One region of the Micromonospora sp. L5 genome, then DNA from elsewhere that is predicted to be linked to it. Evidence: riboswitches for the same ligand, from Rfam matches in the RefSeq annotation. Region 1 holds a riboswitch; each other region holds the start of a gene.
The links. Region 1 has a riboswitch for cobalamin ahead of ML5_RS21470 (magnesium chelatase subunit D family protein). Riboswitches for the same ligand answer to the same signal wherever they lie in the genome.
Positions count from the first base shown of each region.

Region 2: linked by a shared signal. The riboswitch ahead of ML5_RS28675 (ribonucleoside-diphosphate reductase subunit alpha) and the one ahead of ML5_RS21470 (magnesium chelatase subunit D family protein) in region 1 are both predicted to bind cobalamin.
Region 3: linked by a shared signal. The riboswitch ahead of ML5_RS22320 (peptidase) and the one ahead of ML5_RS21470 (magnesium chelatase subunit D family protein) in region 1 are both predicted to bind cobalamin.

Region 1 covers NC_014815.1:4,576,951-4,580,119, reverse strand. The annotation lists gene ML5_RS21480 (cobalt-precorrin-4/precorrin-4 C(11)-methyltransferase) at 1-147, opposite strand, end outside; gene ML5_RS21475 (bifunctional cobalt-precorrin-7 (C(5))-methyltransferase/cobalt-precorrin-6B (C(15))-methyltransferase) at 144-1,352, opposite strand; cobalamin riboswitch at 1,407-1,551, shown strand; gene ML5_RS21470 (magnesium chelatase subunit D family protein) at 1,598-3,169, shown strand, end outside.
Region 2 covers NC_014815.1:6,226,718-6,229,886, reverse strand. The annotation lists gene ML5_RS28675 (ribonucleoside-diphosphate reductase subunit alpha) at 1-1,442, opposite strand, end outside; cobalamin riboswitch at 1,557-1,773, opposite strand; gene ML5_RS28670 (PrsW family glutamic-type intramembrane protease) at 1,894-2,739, shown strand; gene ML5_RS28665 (LysE family translocator) at 2,827-3,169, opposite strand, start outside.
Region 3 covers NC_014815.1:4,771,898-4,775,066, reverse strand. The annotation lists gene ML5_RS22325 (hypothetical protein) at 1-67, opposite strand, end outside; gene ML5_RS22320 (peptidase) at 103-1,146, opposite strand; cobalamin riboswitch at 1,245-1,381, opposite strand; gene ML5_RS22315 (alkaline phosphatase PhoX) at 1,511-2,671, opposite strand; gene ML5_RS22310 (beta-1,3-glucanase family protein) at 2,850-3,169, opposite strand, start outside.

The DNA.
Region 1 (3,169 bases):
GGCGTCGTCACGGCAGTGCTCCAGCACCTCGGCGTCGAGGTACGTGCCCGGGTACAGGCACACGTCGGCGGACTCGAGCAGGCGTACCGCGCGGAGGGTGAGCAGGTCGGCGGCGCCGGGCCCGGCCCCGACGAAATGGACGGTCATGAATCTCCCTTGACGATGGACCACTGGCTGACTGCCCGTGCGGGCGTCCAGCCGGTGAAGCCGCCGAGCGGTTCGGCGCGTTCGACGTGCAGGCGGACGAGTTCACCGCCGCGCCGGCTGTGCTGCTTCAGCAGCACCGCCTCGGTCTCGGCGGTGACACCGTGCACGACGAGCCGTCCACCGGCGCCGAGCGCATCCCAGCAGGTGTCCAGCACGCCGGGGACGGTGGCCCCGCCGCCGACGAACACCGCGTCGGGACGGTCCAGGCCGGACAGGGCCCCGGGCGCCGAACCCTCGACCAGACACAGACCCGGCACGCCGAGGGCAGCGGCGTTGCGGTGCACCAGCGCGGCCCGGTCGGAGCGGGGCTCCACCGCGATCGTCCGTGCCGTCGGCCAGGCCCGCATCCACTCCACACCGATCGAGCCGCTGCCGGCGCCGATGTCCCACAGCAGCTGACCGGGCGCGGGCGCGAGCCGGGCCAGGGCACTGGCCCGCAGGTCACGTTTGGTGATCTGCCCGCCGTGCTCGAACGCGTCGTCGGGCAACACGCCGCCCGAGGCCCAGCCCGGACCGGCACCGCGAGCTTCGACAGCGAGAACGTTCAACCGCGGCACGTCGTTCAGGTCCCACCCGGCCGCGGTGGTCGCGGTACACGACTCACCGGCGGCACCGAGGTCACCGAGCACGACCAGCCTGGACTGCCCCCAACCGAGCCCGGTCAGCACCGCGGCCACGGCCGCGGGTGTCGTCTCGTCGCTGGACAGCACGAGCAGCCGGCGCCCGGCCGAGAGCGCAGGCACGATCAGCCGTAGGTCCCGGCCGACCAGGCTGACCGTGGTGACGGACTCGGCCGGCCATCCGAGACGTGCTCGGGCGAGGGCTACCGAGGAGACCCCGGGCACGATCGTCACGCGCTCCGGGCCCAGGACGTCCAGCAGCGTCGTGCCGATACCCGACACGAGCGGGTCGCCGGAGGCCAGCACGACAACCGGCCCTCGCGCGGAGGCGAGCACACCTGGCAGATTGTCCCGCAGCGGCGACGGCCACGCCACGCGCTGCTGGCCGTCGACGGGCGGCACCGCCTCGAGGTGCCGCCGCCCGCCGAGCAGCGTCGCGGCCGCCCGCACCAGCGCCCGGGACGGCTCCGGCAGACCCACCCACCCGTCAGCCCCGATCCCCACCACGGTCACCCGCTCCTCCATGGAGATGCACCCTAGCCGCCCACCGGCCCTTGCCCCGGCCACCGGGGCGTCTATGGTGATGCACAGGTTCGAGGTGCCCCACGACCGTGGTCGCGGGGAGAATCTGGGAAGCCGGTGAGAATCCGGCACAGGGCCCGCTGCGGTGATCCAGGCATTGACCTGGGAAGTCCGAAGACCGGCCTCGATCCGATCCACGGCGCATGCCGCGTCGTGGACCGCCATGGCAGATCGAGCGGGAGCCCTACATGCCAGCGCAGTACCCCTTTTGTGCCGTCGTCGGCGCCGACGACATGACTCTCGCCCTCACCCTGGTCGCGATCGATCCGCTCATCGGCGGTGTCCTGATCCGCGGGGAGAAGGGCACTGCCAAGACCACTACCGTGCGCGGCCTCGCCGAGGTGCTCCCGGCGGTACGGGTCTATGCGGGCGACCGGTTCTCCATCGACCCGGACGATCCCTCGGCGGTCTGCCCCGACGGGCCGTTCGACGTGCCCACGCCCGTCGTCGAACGGCCGGTACGCCTCGTCGAACTACCCGTCGGAGCCGGCGACGACCGGGTGACCGGATCGCTGAAGCTCGATGCCGCGCTGCGAGACGGCGTCGTCGCGTTCGAGCCTGGCCTGCTGGCCCGGGCCCATCGTGGCCTGCTGTACGTCGACGAGGTCAACCTGCTGCCGGACCACCTGGTCGACCTGCTGCTCGACGCCGCGGCGACCGGCCGGGTCAGCGTCGAACGCGACGGTGTCTCGGTCGAGCATGCCTCCCGGTTCGTGTTGATCGGCACGATGAACCCGGAGGAGGGCGAACTGCGCCCGCAGCTGCTCGACCGGTTCGGCCTGACGGTCGAGGTCGCCGCCCCGCGTGACCCCGTCCTGCGGGTGCAGGCGGTCCGCCGCCGGCTCGCATTCGACGCCGACCCGGAGGGCTTCGCCACACGCTGGGCCGGCGAGCAGGAAGCCCTGCGCACCCGGCTGGCCGCCGCCCGGCGCTCGCTGGCCGGTGTCGTGCTCGACGACGAGACGCTGACCAGGATCGCCGAGCTGTGCGCCGCGTTCGACGTGGACGGCCTGCGTGCGGACCTCGTCACCGCTCGCGCCGCCGCGGCGCACGCGGCCTGGCGGGGACGTACGCGAGTGACACTCGAGGACATCCGCATCGCCGCCCGTCTCGCGCTGCCGCACCGCCGCCGCCGCAACCCCTTCGACGAGCCCGGCCTGGACCAGGACCGCCTGGACGACCTACTCGGCCACAACGACCCCGACCCCGGACCCGACGGTCCCGGCGGCGGTCTGCCCGACGACACCGGGCACGACGGATCGGCCGGGGACGTGCCCGGCTCTCCCGGCGAGAGCCCGCCCGTACCGGAGCCCGAACGGCAGGCCGCCACATCGATGGCATCCGCGGGCGAGCCCGCACGTGCCCGCTTGCTGGTCGTGAAAGGAACCGGCGACGGTCAGGCCGGCCGGCGGTCCCGGGCACGAACACCGCAGGGCCGTGTCGCCGGGCAGCGGCGGCGCACGTCCGGCGACGGCCGGCTGCACCTGCCGGGCACCATCACCGCGGCGGCGCCGCATCAGCATTCCCGGGGTGGCTTGACCGGCGGTCGCGGCCTCGCGCTCGTGCCCGGCGACCTGCGCCGGGCCGAGACCGTCGGGCGCGAGTCGAACCTCGTGCTGCTGTGCGTGGACGCGTCCGGTTCGATGGCGGCCCGCCGCCGCATGGAGCAGGTCAAGACCGCTGTGCTGTCGCTGCTGCTGGACGCCTACCGCCGCCGGGACAAGGTCGCACTGGTGACGTTCCGCCGGCACACCGCCGAG
Region 2 (3,169 bases), 1.6 Mb from region 1:
GCGCGCAGCCGCTCCCAGTCCACGCCGTCGGCGGTGACGTGGGCGCCGAGGTTCACCGAGCCGAGGTTGCACACCGCCGTCTCGGCGTCGTCGTTGACCTCCAGGATCTCGGTGCACAGGTTGGACAGATGGATCACGTTGCCCGGTTCACCGGTCTGGTTGGACAGCCGGTTCGCGGCGTCCTTGAACGTCATCCAGCCGTTGCCGGTCTGCGCGAGCGTCCGCATCATCCGCCCGTACAGGTCCCGCGCCCGGACCGTGCGCACCGCGTTCTTCTCCGCCGCCCGGTACGCGGCGTCGAACGCCTCGCCGTACAGGTCGGGCAGCTCCGGGGCGTCCGACGGGTCGACCAGCGACCACTCGCCGTCGGCCTCGACCCGGCGCATGAACTCGTCGGGGACCCAGTTGGCCAGGTTGAGGTTGTGCGTACGCCGCGACTCCTCGCCGGTGTTGTCCCGCAGCTCCAGGAACTCCTCCACGTCCGGGTGCCACGGCTCCAGGTAGACGCAGGCCGCGCCCTTGCGCCGGCCGCCCTGGTTGACCGCGGCCACCCCGGCGTCGAGCGTCTTGAGGAACGGCACGATGCCGTTGGAGCGCCCGTTGGTGCCCCGGATCAGCGCGCCCCGGCCACGTACCCGCGACCAGGAGATGCCGATGCCGCCGGAGAACTTCGACAGCTTCGCCACCTGGTGGTACCGCTCGTAGATCGAGTCCAGCTCGTCGCGCGGCGAGTCGACCAGGAAGCACGACGACATCTGGGTGTGCCGGGTGCCGGAGTTGAACAGCGTGGGGGAGCTGGGCAGGTACGCCAGGCTGGACATCAGCCGGTAGAAGCCGACCGCCTCGCCCGGGGTGCGGGACAGCCCGCAGGCCACCCGCAGCAGCCAGTACTGCGGCGTCTCCACCACCAGCCGCGACTGCGGGTGCCGCAGCAGGTAGCGGTCGGCCACCGTGCGCAGTCCGAAGTACTCGAACCGCAGGTCGCCGTCCGGGTCCACGGCGTCGTCGAGCTTGCGGGCGTGCCGGGCCACGAACGCGGCCGTCTCGTCGCCGATCAGTCCCAGCCCGTGCGCGTAGGCGATCGACTGGCTGAAGCTCGCCACGCCCTGTCCGCGGACCTCCTTGTCCACGTACGCGGCGAGCAGCCGCGCCGCCAGCTTCGAGTACTGCGGCTCCTCGCCGATCAGCTCCGCCGCGGTCTGGATCGACAACCGGTCCAGCTCGGCGGTGGTCGCCCCGTCGTAGAGCCCGCTTATCGTCTTCGTGGCCACCCGCAGCGGGTCCACCTCGTCCAGGTCGGCGACCCAGCGCTCGACCGCCCGGACGATCTTGCCGACGTCCACCGGCTCGGTGTCGCCGTCCCGCTTGCGTACCCGCATCGCCGGCCGGCGGGTCTCGGACCCGCCGGTTCCGGACGGGGGACTCTCCTGCACGACAGTCATGACCTCTCCTCGCTGTCACCGTCTGGAGACGGCGGGAGACGCCAACGGGCGCGGCGCACGGCCGGCCCGGCTGCTGGCGTCGGTCGTCCCGCGCGACCTCCGGCCGCCGTACGCGGAGGCGTACGGCGCGCTGGCAGGTCTTCGGACTCGCGGGCCCGACCGGGGTCGCCGGTCGCCTACCGGCCGTCGCTTCCCAGGCCGGTGGCCCAGTGCTGTTGACGGCTGTCGTTCCCACTCACCGCTGCGGGGCAGTCCCGGATTCCCACCGGGTTCCCTCTTGCCTCGGCCCCGCCCCGGAGGGCTCGGCCGAACCAGCTGCGGCACCACCATATATGGCGGTGAGGGCTTGCGTGCAACACCAGATGTCGTGTCGGCGTGTCGGAATGATCTCACTGTCCACAGTGCCTACCCCCGATTCCGGCGCGACCCGGCGGGCGCGATACTCGGCGGTATGGGGAATACCGGACGCCGCTGGGCGTGGGTGGCGGTCCTGCTCGTCGGCGTCGGGCTTCACCTGCTGGTGCTGGAGACACTCGCCGGCACCGGGACCGTCACGTTCGTCCCGGCGCTGATCGTGCTCGGCGCGTGCGTCGCGCCCGCCACATTCCTGGCCTTCGCCCAGGGACGGCCGGCCCGCCGCCCGGTCCCCGGCTCCGTCGTCGGCGTCGCCGCGCTCCTCGGCGGCGTGGTCGGCGTGGTCGCCGCCGGCTGGCTGGAGTACGGCACCCTGCACCGCCTCGGCGTCCTGCCGATGGCGCTCGTCGGCCTGGCCGAGGAGACCGCCAAACTGATCGTGCCGGCCGGCATCCTGCTGCTGTGGCGGCGGCACCCGTCCCCGGCGCAGGGCCTGGTGATCGGCGTGGCCTCCGGCACCGGGTTCGCCGCGCTGGAGACCATGGGCTACGCGTTCGCCGCGTTCGTCGGGTCGGAGGGCAACCTCGGCGCGGTCGAGCGGACGCTGCTGGTACGCGGTCTCACCGCGCCCGCCGCGCACCTGGCCTGGACCGGGCTGACCGCCGCCGCGCTGTTCACGTTCGCCGCCGCGCCCGGCGGCCGGAAGCTGGCGGCGTTCCTGCTCACCTTCGCCGCCGCCGTCACGCTGCACACCTGCTGGGACACGTTCGGCACCCAGCCCGCGTACGTGTTCATCGGCGCCGTGTCGCTGGGCTGGGTGCTGCTGCGCCTGCACCTGGACCGCGAGCGGCCGCCCGCGTCCGGGACGCCGGCGGAGCCGAACCGGGACCGGCCTCATGATCATCGCCAGTTCGCCGAGGTGGCGGGGTCGGAGCACTTCTGATGCCGCCACTTCGGCGTGATGGAGTCGATCAACCGGCCCGGGCATTGCCGACGCCCCACCGCGCTCCGCCACTCGCCCCGGTACGCCTCAGCCGGCGGCCAGCCGGACGCCGAGCGCGACGAAGGCGACAGCGCAGAGCCGGTCGACGCGCCGTGACCAGCGGCTGTCGCCCCACCGCCTGGCGAACCGCCCGGCGCCCACCCCGAGCGCCAGGTCCACGGCGAGCTGCACCGCGACGAACAGCACGCCGAGCAGCACCAGCTGCGCCGCCACCGGGCCCGCCTCGGGCCGGACGAACTGCGGCAGGAACGCCACACTGAACAGGATCATCTTCGGGTTGAGCAGGTTCGTCAGCAGCCCGCGCCGGAACGCCCGCCCGGCACCGCCGTCCGGCCGGTCCGCCGGGGCGCCGGGCCGGCCCGTGCCGCGC
Region 3 (3,169 bases), 190 kb from region 1:
CGCCGGCCACGACGGCGGCCAGCAGGCCGGCCAGCCAGGTGCGGACTGTGGAACGATGACGGAACACGGATCCTCCTGTGATCGGGTGCGCGGCGAAGGGGTTCACGGGCAGGCGAGTGCCGGTGCGCCGGGGTCGGCGCCGGCGGCGGACAGACGGGCGTACCCGATCCCGGTGAGACCGAGGACGGCCTGGGCGGTCGCCCGGGGTGCGGTGGCCGGATCGAAGCCGCCGCCGTCGAAGTCGACAGCGCCCCTGTCGGCCGGCGCCCCGGCGCAGCCGACCTGGAGTCCGGCGAGGAATGCCCGGGCCCGCGCCCAGGCCGGCAGCCGGTGGCCGTCGCGCAGGGCCTGCGCGGCGAGGCCGGTGCTGTTGGCGTTCGGCGTGCCGCCCGCGTTGGCGAAGCCGCCGTCGGCACGCTGAACGGACACCAGCCAGCGCAGCCCGGCGGCGGCGTCGGCCGGACGGTCCGCGGCGCGCAGCGCCTGTGCCGCGAGCGCGGTGGCGTCCACGTCGGACGTGCAGACCGGTTGCGCGGGCAGCAGCGGGTAGCCGCCGTCCGGGCACCGGGTGCCGGCCAGCCAGGCGGCCGCCGCCGGTGGCGCTCCGCCCGCCGTACGGTCCAGCGCCAGCAGCGCGAAGGATTGGCTGAACGCGTTGCTGTAGTCGCCGTACGCGGACCGGTCGCTGAACCTGCCGGCCGGCGTCTGGAGCGAGCGCAGCCGGGCGATCAGGTCCACCCCGCCGACGTCGGCCGGGTCGCCGCCGCGCACCTGCACGGCGAGGGCGAGCTTGGCGGTCGCACCCGCGTACGCCTCGGAGGCGCCGTCGCCGAGGTAGCCGTCGCGGATGTCCGGCCGGGCGACCCAGGCCAGCGCGTCGGCGCCGTGGTCGTCGGCGACGCCGGTGGCGGCGAAGGCGAACACGGCGTCGAGGGTCAGCCCCTGGTCGGGGTACGCGACACCGTCGAAGACCGCCTCGAAGCGTTCGCCGTCGACGAGTTGCCGGGCGAGCCAGCCGCCGGCGGCCTCCGGGCGGGTGAGGGCGGCGCGCTCGGGGGCGGCGACGGCGGGTGTGGTGAGGGTGAGAGCGGCGAGTACGCCGCAGAGGAGCGCGAGCAGGCGGTGCCGGCTTCGGCGGACGACCATCGGAAGCGCCTTTCCGGCCCGGCGGTCGTCGAAAGCCCGGACGACCGCGGCAACGCCGCGTCGACCGGGACTCCGACCCGTGGGCCACGACGGGTGGGGAGCGGATACACGCGTACGACGGGTATTCGGGCTCGCCGCCGCAGATCTCTCTGGGCGGCCTACCGTTGCGGGCCAGCGCCGGATTTCGACCGGTCTTCCCCCGCACGTACACGCGGTGGTTCAGTTGTCGCGACAGTCTGCTGTGGCCGGAGCACCGATGTCAATGCGCCAGGAACCGGACACGTGCCGTGACGGCCGGCAGGACGCCCGGTGAAGACCGGGCGTCCTCCACCGCGTGGTCACTGTCAGCGGGGCCGGGAGCCGGTCATCGGCGGAACGGCCCGGTGACGCAGTAGGTGATGCCGCCGGAGGACGAGCCGGTCGTGCCGCGTTGCGACGAGAAGTACAGCCGGTCCCCCGCCGGGGTGAACGCCGGCCCGGTGATCTCCGAACCGCTCTGTCCGGTGATCCGCAGGAAGACCGAGATCTTGTCGTCGGGCGTGATCATGCAGATCTCCATGTTCCCGCCGTCCTCCGCGACGTACAGGTCACCGGCAGTGGACCCGGTGATGTTGTCGACCCCGGTCAGCGGAGGGGTGCCCGGACTGACCAGGTTGTCGTCGTAGGCGAGCTCGTACGTGCCGGCGGCCAGGTTGACCTGCCACACGCGGTTGTCGCCCTTCGTGGTGAACCAGACGGTGTCATCCGCGTAGTGACAGCCCTCGCCGCCGTTGAACGTCTTCGCGCCGGACACCTGCTGCCGGGTCGGGGTGGGCGAGCCGTCCGGGTCGGGCACCGTGGCCCAGGTGAACGTGCCGGAGGTCGCCGTACCGGCGCGGAAGACCTGGAGGGTTCCGGCGGAGAGGTCGCCCCAGGTGGTCGGCACGAACCGGTAGAACTTGCCGTCGGTCTCGTCCTCGGTCAGGTAGACGACCCGGCGGACCGGGTCGGCCGCGGCCGCCTCGTGCTTGAACCGGCCCAGCGCGGGACGCGCCACGGCGGTCCCGCCGAGGGGGTACGTCTCGAAGACCCGGCCCAGGGACACCTCCTCGCAGGAGAGCCAGGTGTTCCACGGTGTCTTGCCCCCGGCGCAGTTGTTGTTGGTGCCGGAGAGGATCCGCGACGCCCCGACCACGGTGCCGCTGGAGTCGAAGACGAGGCGTGAGGCACCGCCGCCCGCACCGGCTGACACCTCGGAGTTCGACACGTAGATCCAGCCGGTGCCGTTCGGGAACACGGCGCCACCGTCCGGAGCGTCGTGCCAGGTGTACGACGTCCCCGGCACCGTCCGACGGGATCGTGCGACGATCGAGCTGGTGAAGCCGGCCGGCAACTGGATGCCGTTGGCGTCGGCGGGCTGGAGCCCACCGTAGGGGCCCGCCGCGTTCTGCGCCGGGGCTCCGTACGCCGCCGACCACGCGGTGAACGGCAGCGCGACAGCGCCCGCACCGACGACAGTGGCCCGCAGCATTGCTCGACGATCCATGGAACCTCCTCGGTAGGTTCCCCAGATCTGACCGGGCGGAGCTTACGCACATCGATCTGTTGGATGAACGTCGATGGACGCCTCGGTGCGCGGCGTCGTGTCACCGGCCGTCTCGTCCGTCGCCTGCCGGTGACGGGAGCGACTCGCGGTCGGCCCCCGCCACCGTTCGCATGGCTGGTCAGCCCTTGCGCCACTTCTGGTTGGCCGTGCCCCCGCAGTCCCAGAGCTGGAGCCTCGCGCCGTCGTTGCCGTTCCAGTCCTTGATGTCGACGCACTTGCCGGCCTGGAGGTTGACCAGGTCTCCGGCCGCGTTCAGGGTGAACTGCTGGGCGCCGGTGCCGTTGCAGGTGTAGAGCTGCACCGCCGCCCCGTTCGCGGTGGACCCGGCGTCGATGTCCATGCACTTGTTGTTCTGGCTCTTGAGCGCCGTGCCGCTGAACGTCCACTTCTGCGCGTTGGTGTTGTTGCAGTTCCACATCTGCAACGGCGCGCGGTCGA